DNA from 4 places in the Faecalibacillus sp. MSK20_93 genome. Region 1 is predicted to be linked to each of the others. Evidence: predicted binding sites of a transcription regulator. Region 1 holds the regulator's gene; each other region holds the start of a gene.

Region 1 (7,975 bases):
TTACTTAATTTTTGTAATTGTTCATACAATGATTTTTCTTTACTAGAAAGTTTTGTAGGAATTTTAACTTCAACCTTAACCATTTGATCTCCGTATCCGTTTCCTCTTAAATCTTTGACCCCTTTACCTTTTAATCTTAAAGTTGTTCCAGATTGTGTTCCTGCAGGAATTTTAACTTTCACGTCACCTTGTACTGTTGGTACATCTACCTCACATCCTAAAGTTGCATCAACTGAACTAATAGGAATTGTAACATAAATATTACGTCCTTCACGAATAAAGTGTGTATTGTTTCTTACACGGATTTCTACAAATAAGTCACCATTAGATCCACCATTAGATCCTCTTCCACCTTTACCAGCAACACGTAATTGTTGACCATCATTGATACCAGCAGGGATATCTAATTGAACAGTAACTGTTTTTGTAATATATCCTTTACCATGACAGTCAGGACATTTAACTTTAATTTTTTTACCAGTACCATTACAATGTGGACATGTTGTTTGTGTTACAAATGTACCAAATGGAGATTGTTGTTGTTTAGAAACAGTTCCTGTACCATTACAATGCGAACATGTTTGTACATCGTTTGGTGTTTTTGCACCACTACCATGACAATGAGGACATTCTGCATCATAAGTTACTTTAATATCTTTTTTAACACCATTGATTGCATCCATGAAATCAATTTCTAGACGCATTAAATGATCATCACCACGACGTGGTCCATTTTGTCTTTGACGACGACTTCCCCCGCCACCAAAGAATGATCCAAAAATATCTCCTAAATCGACATCTTCAAAACCAAATCCACCAAAGCCACTGGCTCCAGCACCACCTGCACCTTGTTCAAAGGCTGCATGTCCATAACGATCATAAGCCGCTCTTTTATTATCATCAGATAAAACTTCGTAAGCTTCTTGAACTTCTTTAAATTTTTCTTCTGCATCAGGTTCTTTACAGATATCGGGATGATATTGTTTTGCTTTTTTACGGTATGCACGTTTTATTTCATCAGCGTTTGCTGTTTTTGAAATCCCTAAGACTTCATAAAAATCTCTTTTACTTGCCATAAAATCATCCTTTCTATAATACTTTTAAAAAACCAAGGAAGAACCTTGGTTTTTTAAGTGATTAGTTCTTTTCTTCGAAATCAGCATCAACAACATTATCATCATTGTTATTTGATGTTGTTTGTCCAGCACCACTATTAGGGTTTGCTTGTTGTTGTTGATAAGCATATGATGCCATTTGTTGAGCCATTTGTTCTAATTCTGACATTTTAGCTTCAAGAGTAGTCATATCATTGTTATCTAAAGCAGTTTTTAATTCAGTTTTTAATTGTTCTGCTTGTTGTTTTTGATTAGCATCAATCTTATCACCTTGTTCAGCTAAAGCTTTATCAATTTCATTGATCATTTGTTCAGCTTTATTTCTTGTTTCGATATCTTTACGTTTCTTTTCATCTTCAGCTTTATTAGCTTCAGCTTCTTTTACCATACGATCGATTTCTTCATCAGATAATCCTGTAGAGTTTTGAATAACGATCGATTGTTCTTTTTGAGTTTTTAAATCTTTAGCTTTAACATTTACGATACCGTTAACGTCAATTGAGAAAGTAACTTCGATTTGAGGTACTCCTCTTGGAGCTGGTTCGATACCATCTAATTTGAATAAACCTAATTGTTTATTATCTCTAGCCATTGATCTTTCACCTTGTAATACGTTGATATCAACAGCTGGTTGATTATCAGCAGCAGTAGAGAATACTTGTGATTTAGTAGTTGGAATTGTAGTATTTCTTTCAATCAATACTGTCATAACTCCACCCATTGTTTCGATACCTAATGAAAGTGGTGTAACATCTAATAATAAGACATCTTTAACGTCACCAGCGATAACTCCACCTTGGATAGCAGCACCCATAGATACAACTTCATCTGGGTTTACTGATTTGTTAGGTTCTTTTCCAAGTAAACGTTTAACAGATTCTTGAACAGCAGGAATACGAGTAGATCCACCAACTAATAATACTTGATCAATTTCACTTGGTTGCATTCCAGCATCACTTAATGCTTGTCTAACTGGTCCTTCAGTAGCTACAACTAAGTCTCTTGTAATTTCATCAAATTTAGCTCTTGTTAATGATAATTCTAAGTGTAATGGTCCAGCAGCACCAGCTGAAATGAATGGTAATGAAATTTGAGTTTGCATTACACCAGATAAGTCTTTTTTAGCTTTTTCTGCAGCTTCTTTAATACGTTGCATTGCCATTTTATCGTTAGATAAATCAATTCCGTTTTCTTTTTTGAATTCATCTACGATGTAGTCCATGATTTTCTTATCGAAATCATCCCCACCTAATTTATTGTTACCAGCAGTAGCTAATACTTCAAATGTACCATCAGCTAAGTCTAAGATAGATACGTCGAAAGTACCACCACCTAAGTCATATACTAATACTTTTTGTTCTTGATCTAATTTATCAAGACCGAATGCTAATGCTGCAGCAGTTGGTTCGTTGATGATACGTTCAACATCTAAACCAGCGATTTTACCAGCATCTTTTGTTGCTTGTCTTTGAGCATCATTGAAATATGCAGGTACAGTGATAACTGCTTTTGTTACTGTTTCACCTAAATAAGCTTCAGCAGTTGCTTTTAAGTTTTGTAAGATCATTGCTGAAATTTCTTGTGGTGTATAAGATTTACCATTTACGTTTTCTTTATGATCAGTACCCATATAACGTTTAACCGACATTACTGTATCAGGGTTTGTTACTGCTTGTCTTTTTGCAGCTTCCCCAACAATAATTTCACCATTTTTGAAAGATACAACTGAAGGAGTTGTACGATTTCCTTCTGGGTTTGCAATTACTTTTACTTCATTGTTTTCTAACACACTTACACATGAGTTTGTAGTTCCTAAGTCAATACCAATAATTTTTGCCATAATATAAATCCTCCTATTTTATTCACTTACTTTTACTAAAGATGCACGAATAACGCGATCTTTTAACATATAACCTTTTTGTAACTCTTCAACAACCATACCAGGTTTAAAGTTTTCATCACTTACAGTCATTACTGCTTGATGGAAGTTAGGATCAAATTCTTTACCTTCAGCTTCAATCACTTTAACTCCTTGGTTTTCTAATAATGTCATGATTTGTTTATAAATCATTTCATATCCTTTTAAGAAGTTTGCCACTTCTTCACTTGGATTTTCAATTGCTAATGATCTTTCAAAGTTATCAACGATTGGTAACATTTGTTCAATAAAACCTTGCATCATGAACTTTAAGTTATTTGCATGTTCATTTTGCATACGTCTTTTAATGTTTTCCATATCCGCAAACACTTTATAATAATCATTTTTCCATTTATCAACTTCACCTTGAAGAATTTTAATTTGATCTTCTTGATCAACTTTTTCCTCTTCAACAACTTCAGCCTCAGCTTCTTTGTTTTCTTCAACTTCTTCAGTTACTTCTTTTTCAACTTTAGTTTCCTCAGCCAATTTGTTCACCTCTATTTCTCATCTTGTTTATCTTCTAAACAAGCCTTTTCAATATTTTCAGATATATACTCTACTAATGCCACTACTTTTTCATAAGGCATTCTTGTTGGACCAATTACCGAAATAGAACCTTTTGATGTTTCCCCTGTTTTAAATGAAGCAGAGATTACTGAAACATCATTCATTTTTCCTAGAGGTGTTTCATTTCCAATATTGATTTGAATACCATCCTCACTCGATAATGGTAGAGTTTTCCACACTTTTGAATTTTCAAAAGCACTTACAAGTCTTCTTAATTTATCCACATCATTAAATTCTGGTTGATAGAGAATATTTTCTTTTCCAGAAAAATAAACACTATTTGAAGCAAATTTAACGAATGCTTCCAAAAACGCATTAAATAATTCTTCATGTTGCTTCACTTGCGTTGTAAGAATTGGTCGAACATCTCGTTCTAAACGAAATGCTACTTCACTGATAGGTGTTCCTATCAATAATTCATTCATCACATTAACACAACTTAATAAATCTTCCATTTCTACATCACTTGAAAATTGGAAAACTTTATTTTCAACATGACCTTGACTTGTAATGATAATTGCTGTTACACGTCCATCATCCAAAGGAACAACAGAGATGCGTTGCAGCATATCATCTGAAGCATTTCCTAATGCAACACTTGTAAGATGAGTTAATTCACTCAACATGTTACAACTTTCATGCACCATCTCATTTAAATTTCGACGATGCTTATTAATAATTGTAGCAACTTGATTTTTTGTTCCTTCATCCAAATCAACTTTTCCTAAATTATGAACATAGAAACGATAGCCTTCTTTAGAAGGTACTCTTCCAGAAGAAATATGTGTTTTTTCTAGATAACCATAATTTTCTAGAAAATTCATTTCATTACGAATCGTTGCACTTGAATAAGGAAGTTGATATTTTACCATCAATGCCTTGGATCCAACCGGTTCAGCATTTTCAATAAACTCTTCAACTATACATTTAAATATCAGCATTTGTCTTGCTGTTAACATCAAGTTCACCACCTTTAGCACTCCTATTTCTCTTGTGCTAAATACATTATACATTTTATTTTAGCACTGTCAATAACTTGGTGCTAAAAAATCAAAAAAAATCGTAAAATAAAGAACCTCTGTCTACTTAACAGAGGCCCTTAACTTTCAACCCATTTAATACTTACATCTTTACCATGATGGGCAAGTCCTATATAAATGACTTTTCCTTTTAATCCATAATCATATTTATTATCCTTGATTTGTTGAATAGCTTTATTAGATAATTCATCTAATGCTTTTTCAAGATCTTTTTTATCTTCTTTTAGATATTTGAATTCTAAGACGAATGATGTTTTCTTTTCATCTTTGGCTTTTAAGATGAGATCATCTCTTCCTTTTCCTACTTCTCTATTAGAAATGATTTCATAATCTTTATTTAAACATAAACACATTCCTAGCATCATCATATGATAACTGTTTTCTTTCTGTAAATCATGATAACTTGGTACCATTAAGATTTCTTGATAGCTTTCTAAAAATGTTTCTTGATCTTCTTTGGTTAGACTTTCAGTTACTGTATCTAATGTTCCACTGCTTAATCCTAACTGATATTCTGTCAGTTTTATAAATTCCTGTTCGACTTCTTTATTTGGTATTTCGATACAATATTTACCTTTTAAAAGATCTATTTCTTTTGTAACTGTAAGATACCCTGCATTGACAAACAATCCCCATAAAGTTGAATTATCCGCTTCTTCAAAGAAACTTGTCTGCATTGAAACATAGGTATCTAACTTACCATCTTTAATGAGTTTATCATATTGATTTTTAAATGTATAGCTTGCTTGTTTCAAAGCTGTCTTGATCATACTGTTGGCACTGGTATTGACCCAATAAGATGTCAATTCTTTTGTATCAACATAATTTAATAATGACCATGGATTATAGATATCTCGATTGCCTATATGATAGCCATCATACATCTCTTTGACTTTATTATTTAATTCTAATCCATAGTATTCTAGTAATTCTTTTGTTTCATCACTGTCAAAGCCAAAATAAGCAGCATAACGTTGATCCGTTACATCACAAACAACAAGATTATTTAAATCACTGAAGATATTTTCTTTAGCTACTCTTTGAATACCTGTAATAAAGGCATACTTTAAACTGTTCGATGTTTTAAGAGAATTATGAAGCAAACCTGATAATCCTCCTCTTACTTCTTCATAGAACCCTTTTGTATGTGCTTCTATAAAAGGTGTATCATATTCATCAATAAAGACCATTACTTCCTTATGATAGTAATCTTGTAATTTATCCATTAAAAAAGCTATCGCATCATTTATTCCTACAAGACTTCCATCTTCTGTTTGTGTTAATATTTTTAATAGGGATTGATATATTGGTAAATCAAACTCATCTAAACCTTTAAAGATATATTTATATTTTTTCCATTGCTTTAATATTTGCATCTTTATTGTGGAAACAACCGCTACTTTATCTCTTTTTGCATCCGCAAAAGAGATAAAGATCGTTGGATATTGATTTATTTCACTTACATAAGGTGTATCCATGATTTTAGTACCTTTAAAGATTTCTTTAGAATCTTTCGTAATATCAAAGAATTCTGACATCATTGACATATTAATTGTTTTTCCAAATCTTCTAGGTCTTGTAACAAGTGTTACTTCTGATCCTATTTCTAAAAAATCTTTAATCATTAACGTTTTATCAACAAAGTAGTAATTTTCTTCTTTAAGCTTACTAAAACTTTTTATTCCTGTTGGTATTTTCTTCATGTTCATCACCTCTTTGTTTTATTATAAACCATTTATTATCCGTATACCACTTTACATAAAATCAATTAATATATCATTTAAAACATACTGACCTTCTTGAGTTGCTTTTAAATAATCATTTTCAATCATCAATCTACCCTTTTCTATATTTCTAGTAATCGCTTCTTTATATAGAATACGGGCATCTTCTTGATATCTTTCTTTAAATTTATTTAAATCTAGCCCTTCTTTTAAACGAAGTGACATCATTATTTGATTAAACATTGTTTCTTCTTTTGTTTCATCAATTGTTGTTGTTTTAAAATCACCATTTAAATATTTAGTAAGTGATCGACTATGTTCTATAATTTGTCCATCAATTTTGCTACAAGCACCTAATCCTATTCCATAATAATTATTATAGTACCAATACATAAGATTATGTTTCGATTGATATCTTTGTTTAGCATAATTAGAAATTTCATATTTTTCAAAACCTATTTTTTCTAATTCTTGATCAATGAATAATGTTAATTGATATTCGCTTTCTTCATCTAAAGGCTGATAATTTTTATATTTTAAAATCGTTCCTTCTTCTAAAATCAAAGAATAATAAGAAACATGTTGCAAATCTAAAGATTTTAAAATTTCTATATCCTTTTGAATATCTTCTTTTGTTTGTTTTGGTAACCCATACATCAAATCAATTGAGATATTATCAAAACCTATTTCTTTAGCATATTTAATAATATTTTTTACTTGGATTGTATTATGATGACGCTCTATTTCTTTTAATAAATGATCTTGAAACGTTTGTACACCAATACTTAAACGATTAATACCACCTTTTTTTAAAATCTTTAACTTATAATAATCCATTGACTCTGGATTAACTTCCATACAATATTCTTCCACTTCTAAACTATAGGGTTTTAACATTGACATTAATTTTTCTAATTGTTCATCATTTAAAGCACTAGGGGTTCCCCCTCCAATATAAATCGTTTTTAAATGATGTTGCTCTATTTGTGATAATTCTTCATTTAATCTTTGTAAATAGAGATCACTTTGTTTTTGATCATAATAGACCTTGCAAAAATCACAATAACTACAAATAGATTCACAAAAAGGAATGTGTACATACAAACTTCTAGTCTCCATCTTTTAAACCAAATTCCTTTGCTAGTCCACCTAAAGAAGTTTCCTTATAAGCACTATTTAAATCTTTTCCAGTTTCTTTCATAACATTCACAATTGAATCAAATGAAACTTTGTTCTTTCTTAAATAACCTAATTGTTTAGCATAACTTGCTGCATCGATTGCACGTAAAGCACCAAAACCATTTCTTTCAATACAAGGAATTTGAACATAGCCACCAACCGGATCACATGTTAGTCCTAAATTATGTTCAAGCCCCATCTCTGCAGCATATTCAATTAAAGAATTATTAAGTTCTAAAATCCAACCATAGGCTGCTGCAGCCATTGCACAAGCACTGCCAACTTCTGCTTGACATCCGCCATCAGCCCCTGAAATTGTCGCATTATGTTTAATGACATTTCCAAATAAACCAGCAACCGCTAAAGCTTTGATCAATTCTTTACGAGGAATTTCTAATTGTTTATAACAATAAAATAAAACAGCTGGTA
Region 2 (7,975 bases), on a different contig from region 1:
CATGATAGGTCCTTCTTTATATTCAAAATCATTGGTTTTTTGATTATAAATAATAAAACCTGTAACATCTCCTGGTAAGACATCACTTGTAAATTGCATACGATGAAAATCTAAAGATAAAGCTTTAGAAAGTGCTAACGTTAAATTTGTTTTCCCAACACCAGGTATATCTTCTAATAAAACATGACCCCTTGCTAAAATACAAGCCAATATTTTTTTAATATGTTCATCTTTTCCAACGACCGCCTTTTTGACCTCGTTAATTACTAATTCTAATTCATTCATTCTTTTTTCTCCATATTGCTTTCATCATAGTCTCTTTCAAATCACTAAAAAAAAAGAAAACCTCGAGAATATCCCAAGGTTTTCTATCAATGATTGTGAGTATATTTTGATATCCTATAAATTAGAATACCCCATTAAATCTTCATCAACTGCACGTGCCACTTCACGTCCTTCTCTAATTGCCCAAACAACTAAAGATTGACCTCTACGCATATCACCAGCAACATACAATTGTTTTTGATTTGTTTGGTAATTTTCATCTGCCACATTTCCTCTTGGTGTAAGTTTTACATCAAAAGCTTTAGCAACATAATCTTCGCAGCCTACAAATCCTGCAGCAATTAAAACAATATCTGCATCTAATGTTTTTTCGCTTCCTTTAACAGGAACCATTTGCATGCGACCTTCTACTTGTTTTGATTCAAGTGAGACAATAACGACTTGTTTTACATTTCCTTTATCATCTTTAATAAACTCTTTAACAGTTGTTTGATAAAGACGAGGATCACGTCCAAAGACAGCAATAGATTCATTTTGTCCATAATCTGTCTTTTTCACACGTGGCCATTCAGGCCATGGATTTGAATCCAAACGTTCATGAGGTGGTTCTGGCATCATTTCTAATTGAATAACTGATTTACATCCTAAACGAATGGCTGAACCAACACAATCATTACCAGTATCTCCACCACCAATAACAAGTACATTTTTATCTTTTGTTTCAACAAAAGTTTGATCTTCTAATTGACTATTAAGTAATGATTTAGTAATTCCAGTTAAATAATCAACCGCAAAGTAAATACCTTTGGCATCTCTCCCTGGTGCTTTAATATCTCTAGCCTTTTTACTACCACAAGCAAGAATAACACGATCAAATTCTTTATATAATTGTTGAACTTGTTTTTTATTTTCAATACCGGCATTTGTTTTAAAAACAACACCTTCTTCTTCCATTAATTCAATACGACGATCAATAATATGTTTTTCAAGTTTCATGTTAGGAATACCATACATTAATAGCCCTCCTAAACGATCTTCTCTTTCAAAGACTGTTACTTGATAACCTCTTTTATTTAATTGATCGGCTGCTGCAAGTCCTGAAGGGCCTGACCCAATAATTGCTATTTTTTTATCAATACGATGTTTAGGTGGATGGGGTTGCATCCAATTGGAAGCATAAGCTGTTTCAATAATTGCATTTTCATTTTCTCTTACGGTAACGGGATTTCCATTTAATCCACAAGTACATGCTGCTTCACATAAAGCAGGACATACTCTTGATGTGAATTCTGGAAAATTATTTGTTTTTAAAAGTCTTTTTAAAGCGGCTTTATAATTTTTATGAAAAATTAAATCATTCCATTCAGGTATCAAGTTGTTTAGTGGACAACCTGATACCATTCCTTGAATCATTTTTCCATTTTGACAGAAAGGAACTCCACAATCCATGCAGCGAGCTCCTTGGCATGATTGTTCATCACGAGATAATGGTTTATGAAATTCATTAAAGTTCTTAATACGTTTTAATGGTTCAACTTCTGTTGATACTTGTCTTTCTATTTCTAAAAATCCTGTTGGCTTTCCCATAATCTACATTCCTTTCTTAAAAGCATTGAATGCTTCTACTTTTGCTTGTTCATTTGTAAGTCCTTGTTGTTCAAATGAACTAATAAGTGACATCATACGTTTATAATCATGAGGAACAACTTTTTTGAAGTGTGCAACTTCATTTCCAAAGTCATCTAAAATCTTTTTCGCAACATTTGAATTTGTATATAGATAATGTTTTTGAATCATTTCTTTTAATTGATCTTCATCATAACGTGATTTCACATTTTTATATTCTACGAGTTCTTTATTGACATGTTCATAGAATGTATTATCTGGATCATAGACATAAGCAATACCTCCAGACATACCAGCAGCAAAGTTACGCCCTGTTTTTCCTAAAACAATAACCATACCACCTGTCATATATTCAAGACCATGATCTCCAATACCTTCAACAACGGCATGTGCTCCTGAGTTACGTACGGCAAATCTTTCACCAGCAACTCCATTGATATAAACTTCACCAGATGTTGCTCCATATAAAGCAACGTTACCAATGATAATATTATCTTCTGGTTTAATTGTTGAATCTTTTGGTGGTACCACAATTAATTTACCACCTGATAAGCCTTTTCCAAAGTAGTCATTACTATCTCCATAAAGATGTAATGTTAAGCCTTGAGGAATGAAAGCACCAAATGATTGACCACCTGCTCCATAGCAGTTAACTTTGAAAGTATCTTCTTCTAATGATGTTCCATATTTCTTCGTAATTTCTGATCCAAAGAGTGTTCCAAATGAACGATCGATATTTGTAACATGGACATCAATTTCTTTACCTTGATGTTTATCTAAAGCTTCTTTAAATTGTTTATAAAGAACTGTTGTATCTTTGACTTCATTTAATTTGAAATCATATTCATTATTTTTTTCATGATGACTATGTTTACTAGAAGTAAATGGATTATTTAAGATTTTTGATAAATCAATATTTTTAACATCATCCTTAGGTTCTAATAAATCACTACGACCAACCATTTCATCAACTGTTTTGAATCCAAGTTGAGCCATATATTCTCTTAATTCTTGAGCAATGAAACGCATAAAGTTTTCAATATATTCAGGTTTACCTTTAAAACGTTTTCTTAAAATAGGATTTTGTGTAGCAACCCCTACTGGACATGTATCTAAGTTACATACTCTCATCATAACGCATCCCATTGTTACAAGTGGTGCTGTTGCAAAACCAAATTCTTCTGCTCCAAGTAAAGTAGCAATTGCAAGATCTCTACCTGTCATGAGTTTACCATCTGTTTCAATAACAACACGGCTTCTTAAATCATTCATGATCAATGTTTGATGAGCTTCTGCTAAACCTAATTCCCATGGAAGACCTGCATTATAAACTGAGTTTTTAGGAGCAGCCCCTGTTCCTCCATCATATCCTGAAATAAGGATAACACCTGCACCTGCTTTAGCAACACCGGCAGCAACTGTTCCAACACCAGCTTCTGATACAAGTTTAACTGAAATACGTGCTTCTTTATTAGCGTTCTTTAAGTCATAAATCAATTGTGCTAGGTCTTCAATTGAATAAATATCATGATGTGGTGGTGGTGAAATTAAGCTAACCCCTGGTGTAGAGTGTCTTGTTTTAGCAACCCATGGATAAACTTTACCACCTGGTAAGTGTCCACCTTCTCCTGGTTTTGCTCCTTGTGCCATTTTAATTTGAATTTCATTGGCACTACATAAGTATTCACTTGTTACTCCAAAACGTCCTGAGGCAACTTGTTTAATAGCTGAACATTTACTATCACCATTAGGAAGTGTTTCAAATCTTTCTGGATCTTCTCCACCTTCACCACTGTTAGACTTACCATGTAATCTATTCATTGCAATCGCCATTGTTTCATGTGCTTCTTTTGAAATTGATCCATAAGACATCGCACCTGTTTTAAATCTTCTAACAATTGATTCCACAGATTCAACTTCTTCAATTGGAATTGATTTTGTCTTTTTAAATTGCATTAAACCTCTTAAGTTTAAATGTGCTCCTTCTTCATCAATCATTTTTGAATATTCTTTAAATAATTGATAATCACCTAAACGTGTTGCTTGTTGTAATTTATGAATCGTTGCTGGATTATATAAATGTTCTTCTTTTCCTGATCTTTCTTTATGATCGCCGGCACTGTTTAATGAGATGTCTACATCTAATCCAAGTGGATCATATACTTGATCATGTCTATATTCGACATCTTTTTCAATATCTTTAATTGTTTTTCCTTCAATACGACTTACTGTTTTAGAAAAATATTTATTCACTAAATCACTTGATAAACCGATTGCTTCAAAGTTTTGTGATCCACGATAAGATTGAATTGTACTAATTCCCATTTTAGAAGCAATTTTAACAATACCATGTAAAATACCACTATTATAATCATCAACGGCTGCATAATAATCTTTATCTAATAAACCTTGATCAATTAAATCAAAGATTGTATCTTGTGCTAAATAACCATTGATAGCTGAAACACCATATCCAAGTAATGTCGCATAATGATGTACTTCTCTTGGTTCAGCTGATTCAAGAATTAAAGCTAAACTGTTACGTTTTTTAGTTCTTACTAAATAAGAGTTAACAGCTCCAACAGCTAATAATGAAGGAATTGGTAAATGGTTATCATCTACTGCCCTATCCGATAAAATAACAATATTACATCCTTCATGATAACGTTTATCTACTTCTACAAAAACACGATCAATTGCTTTTTCTAATGAAGTATTTTTAATATATGTAATATTAACTTCACCTACTTTAAAGCCTTCTTTTTTCAAGTTTTTGATTTTTAAAATATCTGTATTACTTAAAATAGGGTGATTGATTTTTAATAAATGACAGTTTTCTGGTTTATCTTCCAACATATTTCCATCTCGACCAATACAAATACTTGTTGAAGTAATAATTTCTTCACGAATCGCATCGATTGGTGGATTGGTTACTTGTGCAAACAATTGTTTAAAGTAATTAAATAATGGTGGATGTTTTGTTGATAAAGCTGCAATTGGTGTATCATTTCCCATTGCTACAATATTTTCATTACCAGTTAAAGCTAAGTTTTTAATATAGTTTGTATCTTCGTAACTATAACCATGAATCTTTTGTAATTTAGTTAATTCTTCTCCTTCGTATCTTTCTACTCTAATACTAGGAATTCTCATATCTTTTAAATTAATTAAATTGCTTTCCAACCATTCTCCATAAGGTTGTTTTGTTGCATACGTTTCCTTTAAAACATCATCTTCAATAAGTTCACCTTTAACAGTATCAACTAATAACATTTTTCCAGGTCTTAGTCTTTCTTTTAAAACAATATCTTTAGCTGGAATATCTAATGATCCTACTTCTGAAGATAATACTAAATAATGATCTTTTGTAATGTAATAACGTGATGGTCTTAAACCATTTCTATCTAAGATAGCCCCCATGATGTCTCCATCACTAAATAAGATAGAAGCTGGTCCATCCCAAGGTTCCATAAGTGTAGCATTATATTCATAGAAATCTTTTTTTGCTTGTGACATGCTTTTATCATTTTCATAAGGTTCTGGAATACACATCATGACAGCTCTTGGAAGTTCCATACCTGACATTACTAAAAATTCCAATGTATTATCTAACATAGCTGAATCGGAACCATTGACATCAACAACAGGATATACTTTTGAAGTATCCACAACATCTGTTTGCATGTTTTCTTCTCGACAGAGCATGTTATTCGCATTTCCTTTAATTGTATTGATTTCACCATTGTGAACAATAAATCTATTAGGATGGGCTCTTTTCCATGATGGCATTGTATTTGTTGAAAAACGTGAATGAACTAAAGCAATGGCACTTTTATAACTTTTATCTTGTAAATCTTTAAAGAATAATCGAAGTTGTTGTACTAAGAACATTCCTTTATAAACAATTGTACGACTTGAAAGTGAACATACATAAGTATCTTCAAATTGACTTTGTTCAAAAATTCTTCTCACTTGATATAATTTTCTATCAAAATCTAAACCACAATTTACGCCATGAGGTTTTTTAATAAATGCTTGGACAATATATGGCATGGCATCTAATGCTTTTTTCCCTAAAACACTAGGTACAGTTGGTACAGCACGCCAACCTAAAAATTCTAATCCTTCTTTTTTAACAACTGTTTCAAACATTTTTTTGACACGTAAACGTACTTTTTCATCTTGAGGCATAAAGAACATTCCAACTCCATAATGTCCTTTTTGAGGTAATGTAAAATCTTTAATAATCTTTTGAAAATATTCATCTGGTATTTGTGTTAAGATTCCTACACCATCTCCAGTTTCCCCTGCTGCATCCTTTCCAGCACGATGTTCTAATTGTTCAACGATTTTTAAAGCATCATCTACTGTTTTATAAGTTTTTAATCCTTTGATATTAACAACGGCCCCTATTCCGCAGTTATCATGTTCAAATGACTGATCATATAAACCTACATTTTCTTTGTTCATAAAGGTTCCTCCTTTTTTTGTACAGTTAGAATAGCACATTTAGTAATATGTGTAAAGATTAGCGTTTTTTTTATGATTTTCCTAAAAAATAGCTAGATTGTATACATTTTTTAATGTTTTATCAATGATTTGATAATCTTTTTTTAGCAAATTAATAAATTTATTACAAAAGTGAGAAAAAATTTTTTTATTTTTTTTTTATTTATTGGCATTAAATGATAAAAAGAGTAGAATAAATGTAGTATTAATATATGGAAAGAGGAGAAAAATATGGAAGGTATGTTTATTGTCGAAACTTCTGCTAGACATATTCACTTAAGTGATAAAGATTTAGCAACTTTATTTGGTGAAGGTCATCAATTAACAAATAAAAAAGATTTATCTCAACCTGGTCAATTCGCTTGTGTTGAAAGAGTAAAAGTAATTGGACCTAAAGGAGAATTAAATATGTCTGTTTTAGGACCTACAAGAAAAGAAACTCAAGTAGAAATTTCTTTAACTGACGCTAGAAGCATTGGTGTTCAAGCATTAATTAGAGAATCAGGAGATATCGAAGGAACTGCTGGATGTAAATTAGTTGGTCCTGCAGGAGAAGTTGAAATTCCTTGTGGCGTGATTGCTGCAAAAAGACATATTCACTTAACACCTGAAGATGCTGAAAAATTTGGAGTAAAAGATAAAGAAATCGTTAAAGTTGAAATTAATACAGATGGACGTTCTTTGATCTTTGGTGATGTTGTTTGTCGTGTAAGCGCTTCATATGCAACAGCTATGCATATTGATACTGATGAAAGTAATGCAGCAGCTTGTGGTAGAGAAGTTTACGGTAAAATCATTAAATAAGAAAAAGAATGGTTTTAGATATAATTTCTAAAATCATTCTTTTTTTATACCTATAATATCTTACTTCGACAAATTATGATATAATCTTCGTGGGTGATGACATGAAAATATTAGATACTCTTGGAAAGTCAAAAAAGGCTATTGGTGGTGTTATAGCAATTATCGTTTTAGTTATTGCAATCTTTTTTGCAGGTGTTCATTATGCAAGTGGTAGTAACAATGATAAAATTACTTCAACAACCATTAAAAATCAATTAACTGAAATTAATGAGCTTGCACTTTATTCATATGATTATAGTAAGGTAGGAAAATTTTCTAATAAATTATCTTTTAATGGTTGGAAAATTCCTTTAACACAAAAAACTTTTATTATTACATATAATGGATCTATTAAAGCAGGGATTGATTTAAAACAGGCTAAAATAAGTATTGATAATGATCAATTAAATATTACTTTACCTGCAGCAAAAATTTTAAGTCATGAAATTGATGAAAAATCTATTGAAGTATATGATGAATCATCAAATATTTTTAATCAGATAAGTATTAACGATTATAAATCTTTTGCAACTAAAGAAAAGAAAAAAAATGAAAAAGAAGCTATTTCTAATGGTATTTTAGAAAAGTCTAAAACAAAAGCTGAACAAACCTTAACCACATATCTACAGGCTATTCCAGAAATTAAAGATCATTATAAATTAAATATTACAATTGAAGATGCAAAAACCGATGAGTAACAAACTCATCGGTT
Region 3 (7,975 bases), on a different contig from region 1:
ATCGATATGTGTGAAGGAATGGAAAGAATGGCAGAAGGATTTAGAAATGAAGGAAGAATGCAAGGACGTGAACAAGGCATTCTTGTTGGAAGAAGTGAAGGAAAACTCGAAGAAAAGAGAAGTACACTAAAAGAGCAATTAGAAATCAAACTAGGAACTATTTCAAATAATCTAGAATTACAACTAACCAATGCAACATTAGAAAAACTAAATATATTAACACGTAATATATTTAATATTACAAATGAAGAAGATGTTTTAAAAATCATTAATTAATAAGTTAATATCTAAGCAAGAAAAAGCAAGTCAAATAAAATGATTTGTTTAGACTGTTGAAAAAATAAATAAAAAATCAAACCCTCTTTTCTTTTGTTAAGTTGAAATATATACTATTATATATGTCGTGGATGTCTTCGTTCCAATTACGCAAAATTTGAAGCTCCACGACTTTTTATATAAAAATCAAACAAATAAAAAGTAAGAACATGACAAGAAGTCAAAGAATAGGGTATGAAAGAGGAAAAATTTCTTAAAGTTATTTAATAAACTTTTTTCTATAGAAAACATCAAGTATTTGAGAATTTTTCTTTACAACATTATGCTCAAATATTTAATATATTTATTAGAAAAGAAAAAAAGATAGGAGATAATATTATGGAATTTAAAGATGTTATTCAAAACCGATATTCATGTAAAGACTTTTCTACACAACAAATAGAAAAAGAAAAATTAACGGAAATATTAGAAGCAGGAAGAGTTGCTCCAACGGCTAAAAACTTGCAAGAACAAAAAATCTATGTTGTTCAATCAAAAGAATATTTAGATAAAATAGATGCATGTACACCTTGTCGTTATCATGCACCTACTGTTTTAGTTGTAGCTTATGATAAAAACAATGTTTTTGATTATCCAGGTAATGAAAGAAATTCAGGAATTGAAGATGCTACCATTGTAGCCACCCATTTAATGTTGGCTGCTTATAATGCAGGAATTGATAGTTGTTGGATCAATTTCTTTAATCCTCAAGAAATGAAAAAAGCTTTAGATTTACCTGAAAATGAAGAAGTTGTTATGATGTTGGATTTAGGATATGGAAATCAAAAAGAACCACTTCCTAATCATCATTTAAAAAAAGAATTGGCTGAAACAGTTAAATACTTATAATTTTTATAACAAAATAATCTTTGCTTGTTTTGTTATTTTTTTGTTACAATTAGGGTAAGAGGTGAGCTAGATGAAGCTGTTATTTAAACAACAACCATCTTTTATTTTTCGCTTTTATGTAACAAATCAAAATAATGAATGGTTATATATTATAAAAAAAATGGCAATTATGTATCAACTTTATATATATGATGCTCATGAAAATATTGTTGCTAAGATTGAACAAGATCCTAAATTAGCTATTTTTTTATTTATAAAAATGAGGAATATATTGGTGCTGTAGAAAAAGAGTTTTCTTATTTTATTCCTTATTTTTTAGTGGATTATCGAAAATGGAATGTTGATGGAGAATATGTTGAATATAATTATGAAATAAAAGATGAAAATGATTATCTTATTGGAAGAATTGAAAAAAGATCATAAAATATTTTAGATACATATGATATTTCAGTTGATTTAAAGGAAGATATTTTAGATTTCGTCATTTTAACAACCGTAATAGATATTGAAAAATCAAGAAGAAATAGACATTATTAAAATAATTGGAGGGAATCTTATGAAACTATTATTTAAACAGCGTATTTTTTCATGGCTAGACAGTTATGATATATATGATGAAAAGGGGGAAACTGTCTATACAGTGAAAGGACAACTCAGTTTTGGACATAAACTTTTTATTTATAATAAGTATGGTGAACATATTGGTACGATCAAAGAAGAAATATTAACGTTTTTACCACGTTTTGCTTTATATGAAAATGATGAATATATTGGTAAAATTACCAAAGAGTTTACTTTCTTTAAACCTAAATTTATTTTAGATTATAAAGATTGGCAAATAGAAGGAAATTTTTGGGAATGGGATTATCAGATCGTGGATTATTCAGGAAATATTATTGGTTTAATTAATAAAGAAATCTTTCATATGAGTGATACATATTCTTTAACAATAGAACATGACGAAGATGCCTTTTATGTTTTGATGATTGTTCTTGCGATAGATGCTCAAAAATGTAGTCAAAATAAATGATTGTAAGTCAATCATTTTATTTTCTTAAAAAATTAGCACTCTGCGCTTGACTATGCTAAAACAAAGTAATATACTATCTTTAGCATTTAAATAACAGGAGTGCTAAAGGAGGATATATTATGGCAGAAAAAAAACAATTTAAAGCAGAATCGAAAAGATTATTAGACTTAATGATTAATTCTATATATACACATAAGGAAATCTTTTTAAGAGAATTGATTTCTAATGCAAGTGATGCAACAGATAAACTTTATTATAAAGCATTAACAGAAAATATTTCTGAAATCAATAAAAGTGATCTTACAATTGATTTAGCTTTTGATAAAGAAAATAGAACATTGACTGTTACTGATCATGGTATTGGAATGAATAAAGAAGAACTAGAAGAACATTTAGGTACGATTGCTAATAGTGGTTCTTTCAAATTTAAAAATGAAACTGAAAGTGATGATATTGATATCATCGGACAATTTGGAGTTGGTTTCTATTCAGCATTTATGGTTGCTAAAAAAGTAGAAGTTTCTTCAAGAGCTTATGGTAGTGATCAAGGATATACATGGGTATCTGAAGCAAGTGATGGTTATGAAATCTTTGAAACAGATAACTTACCAACAGGAACAACAATTAAACTTTATTTAAAAGATAATACAGAAGAAGAAAATTATGATGATTATTTAGATCAATATCATATCGAATCTTTAGTTAAAAAATATTCTGATTATGTACATTATCCAATTAAAATGGATGTGACAACATCTAAGAAAAAAGAAGATAGTGATGAATATGAAGATGTTGTTGAAAATAAAACATTAAATTCAATGGTTCCTTTATGGAAAAGAAATAAAAAAGATATTAAAGATGAAGAATATAATGAATTCTATAAAGATAAATTCAATGATTTCTCTGATCCAATGAAAGTTATTCATACATCTGTAGAAGGAAATGTTTCTTATGATGCATTATTGTTTATTCCAAGTCAACCACCAATGAATTTCTATTCAAATGATTATGAAAAAGGATTACAACTTTATAGTCGAGGTGTCTTTATCATGGATAAAGCAAGTGATTTAATTCCAGAACACTTTAGATTTGTTAAAGGGTTAGTTGATTCACAAGATTTATCATTAAATATTTCAAGAGAAATGTTACAACATGACCGTCAATTAAAAGTCATCGCTGATCGTATTGAAAAGAAAATCCAAAGTGAACTTACAAATATGTTGAAAAAAGATCGTGAAACATATGAAAAATTCTTTAAAAACTTTGGTTTACAATTAAAATTTGGTATTTATCAAAGCTATGGAATGTTAAAAGATAAATTACAAGATTTACTTTTATTCTACTCTGGTAAAGAAGAAAAAATGATTACTTTAAAAGAATATGTTGAAAACATGAAAGAAGGACAAACAGAAATTTACTTTGCAAGTGGTGAAACAAAAGAAAAGATTTCTCATTTACCACAAGTAGAAGCTGTTAGAGATCGTGACTTTGATGTTTTATACATGATGGATAATGTTGATGAATTCATGATTCAAATGATGAGAGATTATGATTCTAAAGCTTTCAAAAACGTTGCTCAAGGTGATTTAAACTTAGATAGTGAAGAAGAAAAGAAAGAATTAGAAAAAATCAATGAAGATAATAAATCATTATTAGAATCATTAAAAGAAGCTTTAAAAGATAAAGTAGTGGATGTTAAAGTATCAAATAGATTAAAATCTCATCCAGTATGTTTAGTATCTGATCAAGGTGTATCTTTTGAAATGGAAAAAGTATTAAATGCAATGCCTGATGGTCAAGATGTTAAAGCAGGTAGAATTCTTGAAATCAATCCAAATCATGATATTTTCAAGGCAATTCAAAATGTTTATCAAAATAATGCAGATAAGATCAATGATTATGCTTCATTGTTATTCGATCAAGCATTATTGATTGAAGGATTATCTATTGAAGATCCAGTGGCTTTTTCAAATAAGATTTGTGAGCTTATGATTGAATTAAATAAGTAAGGCTATCATTCGATAGTCTTTTCTTTTATAATAAAAGCAGGAGAGTGAAAATTATGGAGTTACAAAATGTTTTACAACAAAGAAGAAGTATTCGTAAATATAAACAACAACCTGTAGAAAAAGAAAAAATTGAAGAAATGATTCAAGCAGCTATCTATTCAGAAAGTTGGAAAAATAGTCAAACCTCACGATATCATGTTATTCAATCAAAAGAAATGTTGGAACAATTTAAGAAAAAATGTTTACCTGAATTTAATCAAAAAAATATAGCTGATGCACCTGTTTTAATTGTGACAACATTTGTTAAAGATCGTGCAGGTTTTCAAAGAAACGGAAGTCCTGACAACGAATTACAAAATGGTTGGGGTGTTTATGATTGTGGACTAGCTAATCAAAACTTAATTCTTAAAGCAACTGAACTTGGTTTAGGAACACTTGTTATGGGAATCAGAGATGAAAGAGCGATTCGTGAACTTTTAGAAATACCTGTACAAGAAACGATTGTTTCTGTCATAGGTGTGGGTTATCCAAATATTGAACCAAGTATGCCAAAAAGAAAAACAATAGAAGAAGTGAGTACGTTTTATTAATGAAGAAATTACTGTATAAAATTTGCAAACCACATCATAAATATAAAATCAATTTGGTTGATGTTTTATTGCTTATTGAACCGGTGGTGATGAATACGTCTTATTTTATGGTTGGAAGAATCTTTTTGCTTATGGCGTTAGTTCTTAACTATTTAGCACACTATCTTTGTCATGATGATTATAGCGAATTTGAAAGACGTGTCCTTGTTGCAACAATGATTATTATTGCTTTACTTCTTATCTATCTTATTATTACAGGTAAATAAAAAATCCACTTTGGGGTGGATTTTTTGTTTATTTATAAAACTCAATAATATTTTGATAATCATTTTTTAAACTAAAGTTTGCAGAAACAAAATAGAAATGATTTTCTTTTTTATACAGTAAAGTATCATACGATGTATCAAGTTTAAAGAGATAAGTGTTTTTATCGATTTTAATAACAGGAACATCATCATACGTTTTTAAATAACGTTTAAAGAAAGTGTTTGTTTTGTCAGTTGATTTAAAACAATAATCTTTACTATACATGAGATCACCTTGGTTGTTTTCTTCAAAATAAGAAGTAGATTCAACAATAAAACTTTTAGTATATTTGTAGTTTGGATATTTTTTTAAATTTGTTTCTTTATCAAATGTTTGCAAGGTTAAAATATTTTGATTTAAAGGAATATCTTTTCTATCAGTAACATCTAAAATACATCCAAGTATAGCCACTACACAAGTAACTATAGTCATAGCGTAGAAGATATGTTTAATAATCTTTCCAAAGCTTTTTTGACAGGCTAAAACAATTTTATAAAGGCAACGAATAAGAATTGTCGCAAATAGAAGAAGAGGTAAGTAATGAATTAAAATACTTCCATTTGTAAGAAATTCTTGAATCTGATTTTTTTGTAAAACAAGCTGTGCGACAAAAAAAGCAAAGAAAATCCATAAAACAAAATAAGTGGTTACAGAGATTTTACGAGTACTTAAGTATTCATCAATTGCTTTTTGTCTTTCTTTAGGTAAAGCACGTTTATTATCTGTTGTAAAAATAATAAATTTTCCTATTTTACCATAATAATCAAACATTTGTTTTTCATATTCATTAATAAAATCATGTAATGCTTTTCTTTTAGGGGTTGCCGGTTTTTTGATTAGTAAATCTACATGGAAGTAGTAGTGTTTCTCATTTTTTTCAAAACGGCTGATTTTACCTAAAGAAGTAGGATTGTAACCTTGTTTAGATAACTCATTCAAGGTGTTTTCTAATTGTTTATATTCAGTTATATCATAATCTAATAATTTATACATATGTGACTCCTTTGACTGTTACATCATAACAAAAATAGTCATGGAAATCCATGACTATTGATTAAATGCAGAATCAACTTCATAATCAGGTTTGAAGTTTTCTTCTTCTAACATATAAGATTCAGCTATGTTTTGGCAATGATCACCAATACGCTCTAAGTTGGATAAGATATCAACGTATGTAGAATTGACAATAACTGATTTTTCAGTTTTATTAGTAACACGTTGAATATGTCTTTGTTTTGCTTTTTTATTATAATAATCTAAATTACTTTCATGATCATCAACATAAATAATATCATCTAAATCATGTTTATCAAAAGCCACCATTGCATGATTCAACATTTCAATATCCATATTGATCATGGCGATAATGTCATCTTTAGCTTCTGATGAAAAATCATCTTTTTCATCATAAACAGCTTCAAAGAATTGAGTTAAGTTAATACATAAATCACCGACACGTTCTAGATCTTTAATTGATTTCATATCAGCAAAATATTCTTTTGAATCATGATCGTTTAATTGTTCATGTGAAATAAGTAATAAATATTCAGCAATCTTTTTATCTAATAAGTTGATTGCATTTTCTAATTCTTCGACTGCTTCTTTAGCAGTAGAACTTTTAGAAATAAAATATTCTTTAACATTTTCACAAGCTTCAACAGTAATAGTTCCCATTTCTAAAATCTTGTTTTTAGCGATAGCTAAAGCATGAGAAGGGAACAATTGAACCACATGAGGATCTAATTCTGATAAATCCATTTGTAATTCTTTTGAATGATTTGGAATAATTTTTTTAATAATAACAACAATCTTATTAATAAATGGAAAGAACAAGATGGTTGTTACTATGTTAAAGATACCATGAGCTACTGCAAGTTGTAATTCAGGAGACATTGTACTTACTGAATTAATATATTGAATCAACATGGTAAATGGTGATAAAACAATCATAAATAGAACAGAACCAATGACGTTAAATAAAACGTGGAAGAATGCTGCTCTTTTAGCGGGAATAGATCCACCAATAGAGGCAAGAACAGCTGTAATTGTTGTTCCAATATTTGATCCAAATAAAAATGGTAAAGCAATATTTAAACCAATAGCACCGGCACCATACATTTGTTGAACAATTGCAATCGTTGCAGCTGATGATTGAATCGCACATGTAAGAATTGTTCCACCAAGTAAACCAAGCCAAGGGCTCTTCATTAAAAATTCGGTAATTTGTGTAAATTCTGGAACTTCAGAAATCATTGATAAATTGTTTCCCATTAAATCAAGTCCATAGAATAAACAACCAAATCCAAAAATAATTTGTGATAAATATTTTGTTTTTTTGTTTTTAGAAAACATTGAAACAAACGCACCAATAATAATGAAATAAACCGCATATTTAGAAATCTTTAAACCAACTAAAACAGAAGTAATAACTGTTCCAATATTGGCCCCCATAATAATTCCTACTGCTTGATTTAAATTCATCAAACCAGAACGAATCAATCCAATTGTAAGGGCTGTTGTTCCTGAACTTGATTGAATTAAACACGTAACTAAAGCCCCAATTAAAATTCCTTTTACAGGACTTGAGGTGTATTTATCAATAATGTCCTTTAATTTATCTCCGGCATAACTTTTTAAACCATCACCCATATAATCGATACCAAATAAAAATAAACCAAGCCCTGCCAGAATTAAAGGCCAGTTGATATCTGCTAATGTCATAAAATCACACTCCTATACATCTCATTTTAAAGGAATGTTAATTTTGTGTAAAGATTATGTTAAGTTTCTTTACAAAACCTTAACAATTCTTTTTGAAACAACTTTCAATCAATGTAATTATATGCTTATAAAAAGGAAAAATAAGGAGTGTAGTA
Region 4 (7,975 bases), on a different contig from region 1:
ATGATACTTACACCTTCAATTGCTTCAATATCTTGAGGTGCTACTTGACTATAACATCCAACAACACAAACGGTTGCTTGAGGATTTTTACGAATTGCTTTGCGTATCATTTGACGAGATTTACTATCTCCTGTATTTGTGACAGTACATGTATTAACAACATAAACATCTGCCACTTCTTTAAAATCAACTTCTTCATATCCAGATTCTTCAAACATATTTAGCATTGCTTGAGATTCATAGGAATTAACTTTACATCCTAATGTATGGAATGCAACTTTCATTCTTTCACCTACTTTAATTTTTTCATAATTTTTTTATGTACTTTATCACTTAAATAATTTAATTCATGTAATTGATTTATAAATTGTTGAGGTTGTTTATAATAAGTCATAATTTCTCTTATATCATCTAAAGATGTATTTCCTTGGAAATATTTATCAATTATTGGAAAACTATCTACTAAACCATATTCTTTCTTATCAAAAATATAGATTTTCTTTAAACCATCATAATAATAATATTCATAATTTTCATCTTCAGCTATTCCTTTTAAAGAAGAAAAAGCAGAACGTAATACTTTTAAACCATAAAGTTGATAAGGAATTTCTATATTTCTTTGATAATCTTTAACATACAATTGATGTTGTTTTAATGTTAATAACATATAATTATTTAAATATCTTTCATTTATAAAAGGTTCTAAATAAGGAATTAAAATAATTTGTTGATCAGCTTTCATAAGTTTTAAATTTTTTAACGTTTCACTAATAATACTATTAAACATTTTTTGTTTTTCTTCATAATTTAAATATTGAATAGCATCTTGTGTCTCATAAACAAATCGCTTATATTCCCCTTCTATTTTTGTCTTATTATAAATACCATTTAAAATCACTTCATATTTAAACATTTCTTCTTCATTTGTCATTTTAAAAGCAAAACCATCTTCAAGAAAAGTATCTTTTTGTCCTTCAATAAGACGAAACAAATCACATTTTTTTAATTTTAACTCTACCCCATATTTCTTTAATAATTTAATCATTTTATAAGCTCCCTTGAATAACCAATGACACTCATTAAATAAAGTGGTGCTGTTTCACTTCTTAAAATACGGTTACCTAATGAACAACATTTAACGCCCATCTCGTTTAATTCTTGAATTTCACTTTCATCAAAGCCACCTTCACAACCAACAATAATCAATAATTGATCCCCTGCTTTTAATTGTTGTAAAGTATGAAATAATTCACCATGTTCATGTTGTTTAGCAGTTTCTTCATAAGCCACTAAATTATAATCTTTTAAATAGGGTTTTAATTCTTTAATTGTTTTTACTTCTTCTATTGAAGGTATTCTATTTCTTCCTGATTGTTCACTTGCTTCTTTTAATATTTTTTGATAGCGGGGCAGTTTTTTATTGAATTTGTCTTTAGTAAGTTTAACAACACATCTTTTAGAACTTAATGGAATAATATGATGAACTCCTAACTCACAGGCTTTTTGTAAAACAAATTCAAATTTATCTCCTTTAGGTAAAGCATAAACAAGTGTAACTTCTACATCTAATTCATTATTAATATCTAATTTTTCAATTGGTAAAATTGTACCTTCTTGAACATTTTCAATTAAACATAAATATTGAATATGTTTTAAGTCTACACAAATAATTTGATCACCATTTTTATTACGCATTACTTTTTCTATATGATGTTGATCACTACTTTCTATTTTGAAAGATTTATTTAATTCGATATTTTCATTTATAAAATATTTTTGCATCGTCTTTCACCCCAACATATTCTAGCATAATATTTCCCCAAGAAAAAACAATTTTACATTTTTATTTATATTCCTACAATTTCAAAAAGAAAAGTACGATTTTTCGTACTTAATTAGCTATTATTTTCTTTCTAAATACAAAATAGTTTTATAAAAAAAGAAGTAGCTTTTATACTACTTCCTTATTGAGCTTTTAAAACAAATCCATCTTGATAATCAACTTCTACATGTTGTCCTTGATGAACTGTTCCTTTAATAATTTCTTTAGCAAGTTTTGTTTCAATTTGAGATTGAATAAATCTCTTTAATGGTCTTGCTCCATAGATTGGATCAAATCCTTCTTCTTGAATCATTTGATAAGCTTGATCAGTTAAAGAAATCGTAATCTTTTTATCTTGTAAACGATGAACTAATTGACCAATAAATTTATCAATAATTTTTCTTACTACTGAACTATCTAATGAATTAAACATAACAATTTCATCAATACGATTTAAGAATTCTGGTTTAAAGTGCGCTTTTAATTCTTCTTTGACAAGTTTTCTATTTTCTTCATTATTTCCTTCTAATAAATATTGAGAACCAATATTGCTTGTCATGATAATAATTGTATTTTTAAAGCTAACTGTATTACCTTTACTATCTGTAATACGTCCATCATCTAAGACTTGAAGTAAGATATTGAAAACATCAGGATGGGCTTTTTCAATTTCATCCAATAATACAATACTATAAGGATGACGTCTTACTGCTTCTGTTAATTGTCCACCTTCTTCATAACCAACATATCCTGGTGGAGCTCCTACTAAACGAGAGACACTGAATTTTTCCATATATTCAGACATATCAATACGCACAATATTCTTTTCAGTATCAAATAATTGTTCTGCTAAAGCTTTAGCCACTTCTGTTTTACCAACCCCAGTTGGACCTAAGAATAAGAAGGAACCAATTGGTTTTTCTTCATCATTGATACCAGCACGGCTACGTAAGATAGCATCTGTTACTTTAGTGATTGCATCATCTTGACCAATAACACGTACTTTTAATGTATCATCTAAGGCTAAAAGTTTTTCTCTTTCAGAAGCCATTAATTTATTCATTGGAATACCTGTCCATCTTGAAATAACTTCTGAGACATTATCAACAGTTACTTTTTCTTGAAGTAAAGCATCATCCGATTCTTTTGCTTCAAGATCAGCAATTTCTTTGGTGATTTTTGGAATATCACCATATTGAAGTTTAGAAGCTTCTTGTAAATTACCTTCTTGCATATATTTATCTTGTAAAGCTACAAGTTTATTTTTTTGATTCTTTAATTCTTTAATATGATCTAATGAAGACTTTTCTTCTTTCCATTTTGCTTTTAATGCTGTTTCTTGTTCAGTTAAAGAAGCAATACGTTCTTTAATATCATTTAAACGTTTTACATTATCTTCATTACTATCTTCTTTTTCAATCGAAATTCTTTCCATTTCTAATCGATTCTTTTCACGTGTAATACCATCTAATTCTTCTGGTAAAGAATCAATTTCCATACGAATTGAAGCGCACGCTTCATCGATTAAATCGATGGCTTTATCTGGTAAGAAACGATCCGTAATATATCTTTGTGATAAATTAACAGCCCCAATAATAGCACTATCATTGATTTTAACCCCATGATGTCTTTCAAAAGAATCTTTTAAACCACGTAAGATAGCAATACTATCATCAATTGTTGGTTCATCAACTTGTACCTTTTGGAAACGTCTTTCAAGAGCTGCATCTTTTTCAATATATTGTCTATATTCATCTAAAGTCGTTGCTCCAATACAATGAAGTTCACCACGAGCCAACATTGGTTTTAATAAGTTAGCAGCATCCATCGCACCATCTGTTTTACCAGCACCAACTAATTGATGGATTTCATCAATAAATAAGATGATATTTCCATTTGCTTTTTTAATTTCACCTAAAACTGCTTTCAATCTTTCTTCAAATTCACCACGGTATTTAGCACCAGCTACAAGTGAACCTAAATCAAGTTCATATAAAGTTTTATTTTGTAAAGAAATTGGTACATCATTTTTATAAATACGCCATGCCAATCCTTCAACGATGGCTGTTTTACCAACACCTGGTTCACCAATTAAAATTGGATTATTTTTTGTTTTACGTGACAAGATTTGAATCACACGACGAATTTCATCATCACGTCCAATAACTGGATCTAATTTTCCATTTTCCACATCTTTTGTTAAGTCACGTCCATATTTTTCTAATACTTCATAAGTATTTTCTGGATTTGGATTGTCTACCATATGATCACCCCGCATTTCTAAAATCACCTTTTTTGTATCCTTTTTATTCATACCTTCTTGGTTTAATAAATCTTTGACCCAATTTTCATTTATTTCAAATAAAGCCATAATGACATGTTCTACAGACATATATTCATCTTTAAACGATGTCATTTGACTATTTGCTTTCGCAAGTAAATCATTTAAGCTATAGCTTATTCTCATGCTATTGACATCAATATTTTCAAGTGTCGTTTTTTGTTGAAGCCTTTGTTCTAATACTTGAATGAAATGATTTTTATCTTTATTTAGCTTAGATAACACCCTTGGAAAAATACCACTACTATCATTCAATAAAACATACAATACATGTTCAATGTCAATTACTTGATGCTTATAACTTAATGCTAATTGACTTGCTTTTTGAATTGCCTCTTGCATCTTGGCTGTAAATTTTTCGATATCCATGTTATCACTCTCCTTTAGCACTCCTTTATCCCTAGTGCTAATTTTATTATATCCATATTTTTAGCACTGTCAACACTTAAGTGCTAAAAAATTAAAAAAATCCTCTTTAAAAGATCCCCTATTCTATATTATTTAACACTAATAAAACTATTCAATTAGCCCTAATAACCAATTTCGTGCATTAATACGTCGTATTCCTTCATATTGCACTTCAGGATCATCATCCATTGTAAGAATAACTTTAGGGTAATTCTTGAATAGCTTGAAGATGTCTTAACTCTCTTTGAAGTGTTTTTTCATCACGTACAGTTAATGCAACTTGATAGTATTCGATACCTTTAGAATTTTGCGCAACAAAATCCACTTCAAAATGATCAACTTTCCCTACAAATACTTTATTTTCTCTTCTTAATAATTCTAAATACACAACATTTTCTAAAATATGTCCAGCATCTATTTTTTGTGTTCCTAGTAACATATAGCGCATTCCAATATCTACAATATAGTACTTTTCAAGTATCTTCAAATATTCTTTTCTTTTGTATAACCATACTTTTAATTGCTTCACATTTTCATAATTTGTTCTTTTTATAGAGGTCATTCTTTGTATATTGGTTGTGGGAAAGTACTTTGGAAAATACTTGTTGCTTTAAAGAGACGAAACATTCATTTTTTAAATAAACAGTTATGTGTTCTTTCTCCTTTTTATTGGTTTAATACCGGTAGAAAAAGTATTCACTTTGCATGCCTTTTACCTCAAATCATGACATTTCCAATTTGTTTATTCTTTGGAACAACTGTTATTGGTATGATTTTGTTTACTTTTAAATCAAAATCAAATTGAATCGAACAAATTATCAATGTGATTGCTCTGGATGTTTTATTTTAGGTGTTCTTAGTCTTTTCTTTTTTGATAAATAAAAAAGTGAGATCACCTTGATCCCACTTAAAACTATCTTTCTTCATAATTCACTGCTTCATCGACTCGTGTAAGTATTCCTGCAAAAAGATTGGGTTCTTTAGCCGTTCTTCCTCTTAAGACATATCCTTCACAACGACATTTTATATATTTACCATTTTTTAAACGTGCACGATATGTTAAATCATGACATTCTTTCTTTCCAGAGAAAACTGCTTCAATATCTTCTTCATATTCTTTACAATCATCTGGATGAATATGTTCTTCCCATATTTTACCTGCATCATACATATATTCATAAGGCAAATCAAAGTCTTTGACAGCTTGTACGGACCATCTTGAAACATTTGTTTCCATATTACATATATAAGCATAGCGGTTGATTGATGTTTGAGAAAAAGCATCAAAAATACGACTATCTAAACCACTTTTATCAATATGATTACTGTATTTAGGTCGTCTTTGATCAATATAATGTTGCATTTTAAAATGATACATTTTTTTATCAGCAAGACTTAAATATTCACTAATTGTTTTGTTTTCTTTTTTATCAATATCCACACAACCAAAACTAAAATCACATGGATACGGTACTTTCTTTTTCATTTCTTCTCTAAATTGTAAGCGTATTTCTAGTAGACGTTCTTCACATATATGTGCATCTTCTTTTTTAGATAAAATAAGTAGTTCATCCCCACCAATTCTAAAAATAAATTCATCTTCTTTTAAATTCATTTTCAAGATTTGACATACTTCTTTAATATAGCGATTTCCTCCAGAATGACCATAATTATCATTTACATACTTCAAACCATCAATATCAATAAATACAATGGCACAAGGAATATCTTTATCCCAAAGCTTTTTAATCATTTGATTAAAAGCACGTCGATTCGCAGTTCCCGTTAAGACATCTGTATTACTGATATGTTCCATCTTTTCTCGATAATGGCTTAATTGATCAATCATTTCATTAAATGAATCAGAAAAGCTTCCTAAGCTTGAAACATGTTGTTTATAATCACCAGCCGCAACTCTTTGAGCAACCCATGATAAATGCTTTAAATTACTTTGAATGCTTTTAACAGGAGCCGCTAAATAATTGTGAGATATAGAAAATTCTTCATCTACTTCTCCTTGGGCCATTTTAGATAAAACAATCTTTTCATCTTTGATCACTTCACCTAAATATTCAATTCCATCTGCAAGCTGTGTTACATCATCTGAAAGTTCATCACGACAAAGTGTTGCTTCATCTGTGTTATATAAAAGTTGTTTAATGTAATCTAAGAAAAGTTCTTGATCCTTATCGATCATCATCTACTGTCCCTTTAAAACGACATACTCTACTTCCACTAGACCAGCAATCAACTTCTCTTACTTTAAAAGGCTTCTTGGTATATGCTTCTAAAATTCCCGCAAAAAAACCTTCATCATATTTACATACAACTTCACCTGTTGGTGGCAATCCACTACAATCAAGATCTTCATGAATTGTAATTACAAATTCACCTTTTTCAAAGTCCGCTTCTTCCATTCTTAAAATACCTACTTTTAAAGTTTCTAAAGTTTGAGCAAGCGTACTTACAAATGTACTTTCATCAGCATCAAGAGGCAATGCATTTTTCGCAAATTCACATCCTGCAAGATAACCAGCTTGTCTAAAAATTTCATCTGTTTTTTCAATACCAAAATTTTTAAACAAGACATCATTCATACTGTATTCTAATAATCTATAGACAAGAACCGGCATTTCCTCACCTAAATGTTCTCTTCCTTTTTTGATATTTCCTAATTTATCCCATTCAAATTGATAATGGCTTTCAAGAGATACTTCAAAGATATTTTTCATATTTTCCCTCCTAACATTCATATAAATATTTATCTTCATTATTCCTGAAGTTCTTTTTTCTCTTTAAAATTTGTTTAAGTTCGTAGCTTATTATATCATCATAATTTTAAAATACAATTTCAATTGTAAGCGTTATTATAAGGATATAAAAATATCTTTTTTTTCAAGGAATTGCATGTCAAAAAAAGAAATATTCTCTCTATAAAAAAAGAAATAAAAAGAAAATGAGTTTTGTCATTTTCTACGTCTTGTTTCTTTAATGACCATAATAATGATATTACACTATAATAGACCCATTACAATGATCCTATTTATTTCATCTGAAAAGATTTTACTTGTTTCTAAAGCATATACATTCTTTTCAAATAAAAACATAAAGTGTTTTCTTCATTTTTCCCCTAGCTAATGTTTTTAATGCTTTTAAAGAATCTACGTTTTTAGAATATAATGTAAAAGGAGCAGAAGATGTATCTCCAATAGTCGTTAAATCATGCCCTTGTTTTTTGCATTCATTTTCTAAATAAGCTTTATGTTGGAATGAATTTAAATCAATTTCACCATTATTTAAAGCCTCATTAGGTAAATTATAAGCATCTAAAACTTTTTGTACAGCTCTAAATGTATCTGCTGAACCACATGTACCAATTTTGATAACTTTTTTCCATCTTTGCT

What was found. Region 1 encodes HrcA, which represses chaperone genes, less so after heat shock. Its sites were predicted from a motif close to TTTTAGCACTNNNNNNNNNNNAGTGCTAAAA; they were not measured.
Region 2: a site for HrcA is predicted at 6,523-6,553, ahead of gltB (glutamate synthase large subunit). Genes of this name have one in related genera too.
Region 3: a site for HrcA is predicted at 2,225-2,255, ahead of htpG (molecular chaperone HtpG). Genes of this name have one in related genera too.
Region 4: a site for HrcA is predicted at 4,591-4,621, ahead of clpB (ATP-dependent chaperone ClpB). Genes of this name have one in related genera too.

Annotation. Positions count from the first base shown of each region.
Region 1 is NZ_JAJDKA010000015.1:42,578-50,552, reverse strand. Features, by position in the region: gene dnaJ (molecular chaperone DnaJ) at 1-1,076, opposite strand, end outside; gene dnaK (molecular chaperone DnaK) at 1,138-2,955, opposite strand; gene grpE (nucleotide exchange factor GrpE) at 2,974-3,531, opposite strand; gene hrcA (heat-inducible transcriptional repressor HrcA) at 3,534-4,562, opposite strand; gene LJD34_RS06470 (AAA family ATPase) at 4,703-6,346, opposite strand; gene hemW (radical SAM family heme chaperone HemW) at 6,398-7,471, opposite strand; gene LJD34_RS06460 (L-serine ammonia-lyase, iron-sulfur-dependent, subunit alpha) at 7,476-7,975, opposite strand, start outside.
Region 2 is NZ_JAJDKA010000023.1:11,076-19,050, forward strand. Features, by position in the region: gene LJD34_RS08180 (AAA family ATPase) at 1-285, opposite strand, end outside; gene LJD34_RS08185 (glutamate synthase subunit beta) at 400-1,872, opposite strand; gene gltB (glutamate synthase large subunit) at 1,876-6,381, opposite strand; gene pduL (phosphate propanoyltransferase) at 6,652-7,224, shown strand; gene LJD34_RS08200 (DUF4230 domain-containing protein) at 7,326-7,961, shown strand.
Region 3 is NZ_JAJDKA010000007.1:22,089-30,063, reverse strand. Features, by position in the region: gene LJD34_RS03655 (Rpn family recombination-promoting nuclease/putative transposase) at 1-276, shown strand, start outside; gene LJD34_RS03650 (nitroreductase family protein) at 655-1,164, shown strand; gene LJD34_RS03645 (hypothetical protein) at 1,235-1,447, shown strand; gene LJD34_RS03640 (LURP-one-related/scramblase family protein) at 1,721-2,194, shown strand; gene htpG (molecular chaperone HtpG) at 2,314-4,203, shown strand; gene LJD34_RS03630 (nitroreductase family protein) at 4,257-4,793, shown strand; gene LJD34_RS03625 (hypothetical protein) at 4,793-5,059, shown strand; gene LJD34_RS03620 (hypothetical protein) at 5,088-6,092, opposite strand; gene LJD34_RS03615 (Na/Pi cotransporter family protein) at 6,147-7,820, opposite strand; gene LJD34_RS03610 (Na/Pi cotransporter family protein) at 7,900-7,975, opposite strand, start outside.
Region 4 is NZ_JAJDKA010000006.1:41,754-49,728, forward strand. Features, by position in the region: gene mtaB (tRNA (N(6)-L-threonylcarbamoyladenosine(37)-C(2))-methylthiotransferase MtaB) at 1-284, opposite strand, end outside; gene LJD34_RS03335 (hypothetical protein) at 293-1,045, opposite strand; gene LJD34_RS03340 (RsmE family RNA methyltransferase) at 1,042-1,782, opposite strand; gene clpB (ATP-dependent chaperone ClpB) at 1,965-4,532, opposite strand; gene LJD34_RS03350 (DUF4143 domain-containing protein) at 4,774-5,058, opposite strand; gene LJD34_RS03355 (hypothetical protein) at 5,137-5,376, shown strand; gene LJD34_RS03360 (diguanylate cyclase domain-containing protein) at 5,485-6,771, opposite strand; gene LJD34_RS03365 (V4R domain-containing protein) at 6,758-7,303, opposite strand; gene LJD34_RS16730 (MetQ/NlpA family ABC transporter substrate-binding protein) at 7,665-7,975, opposite strand, start outside.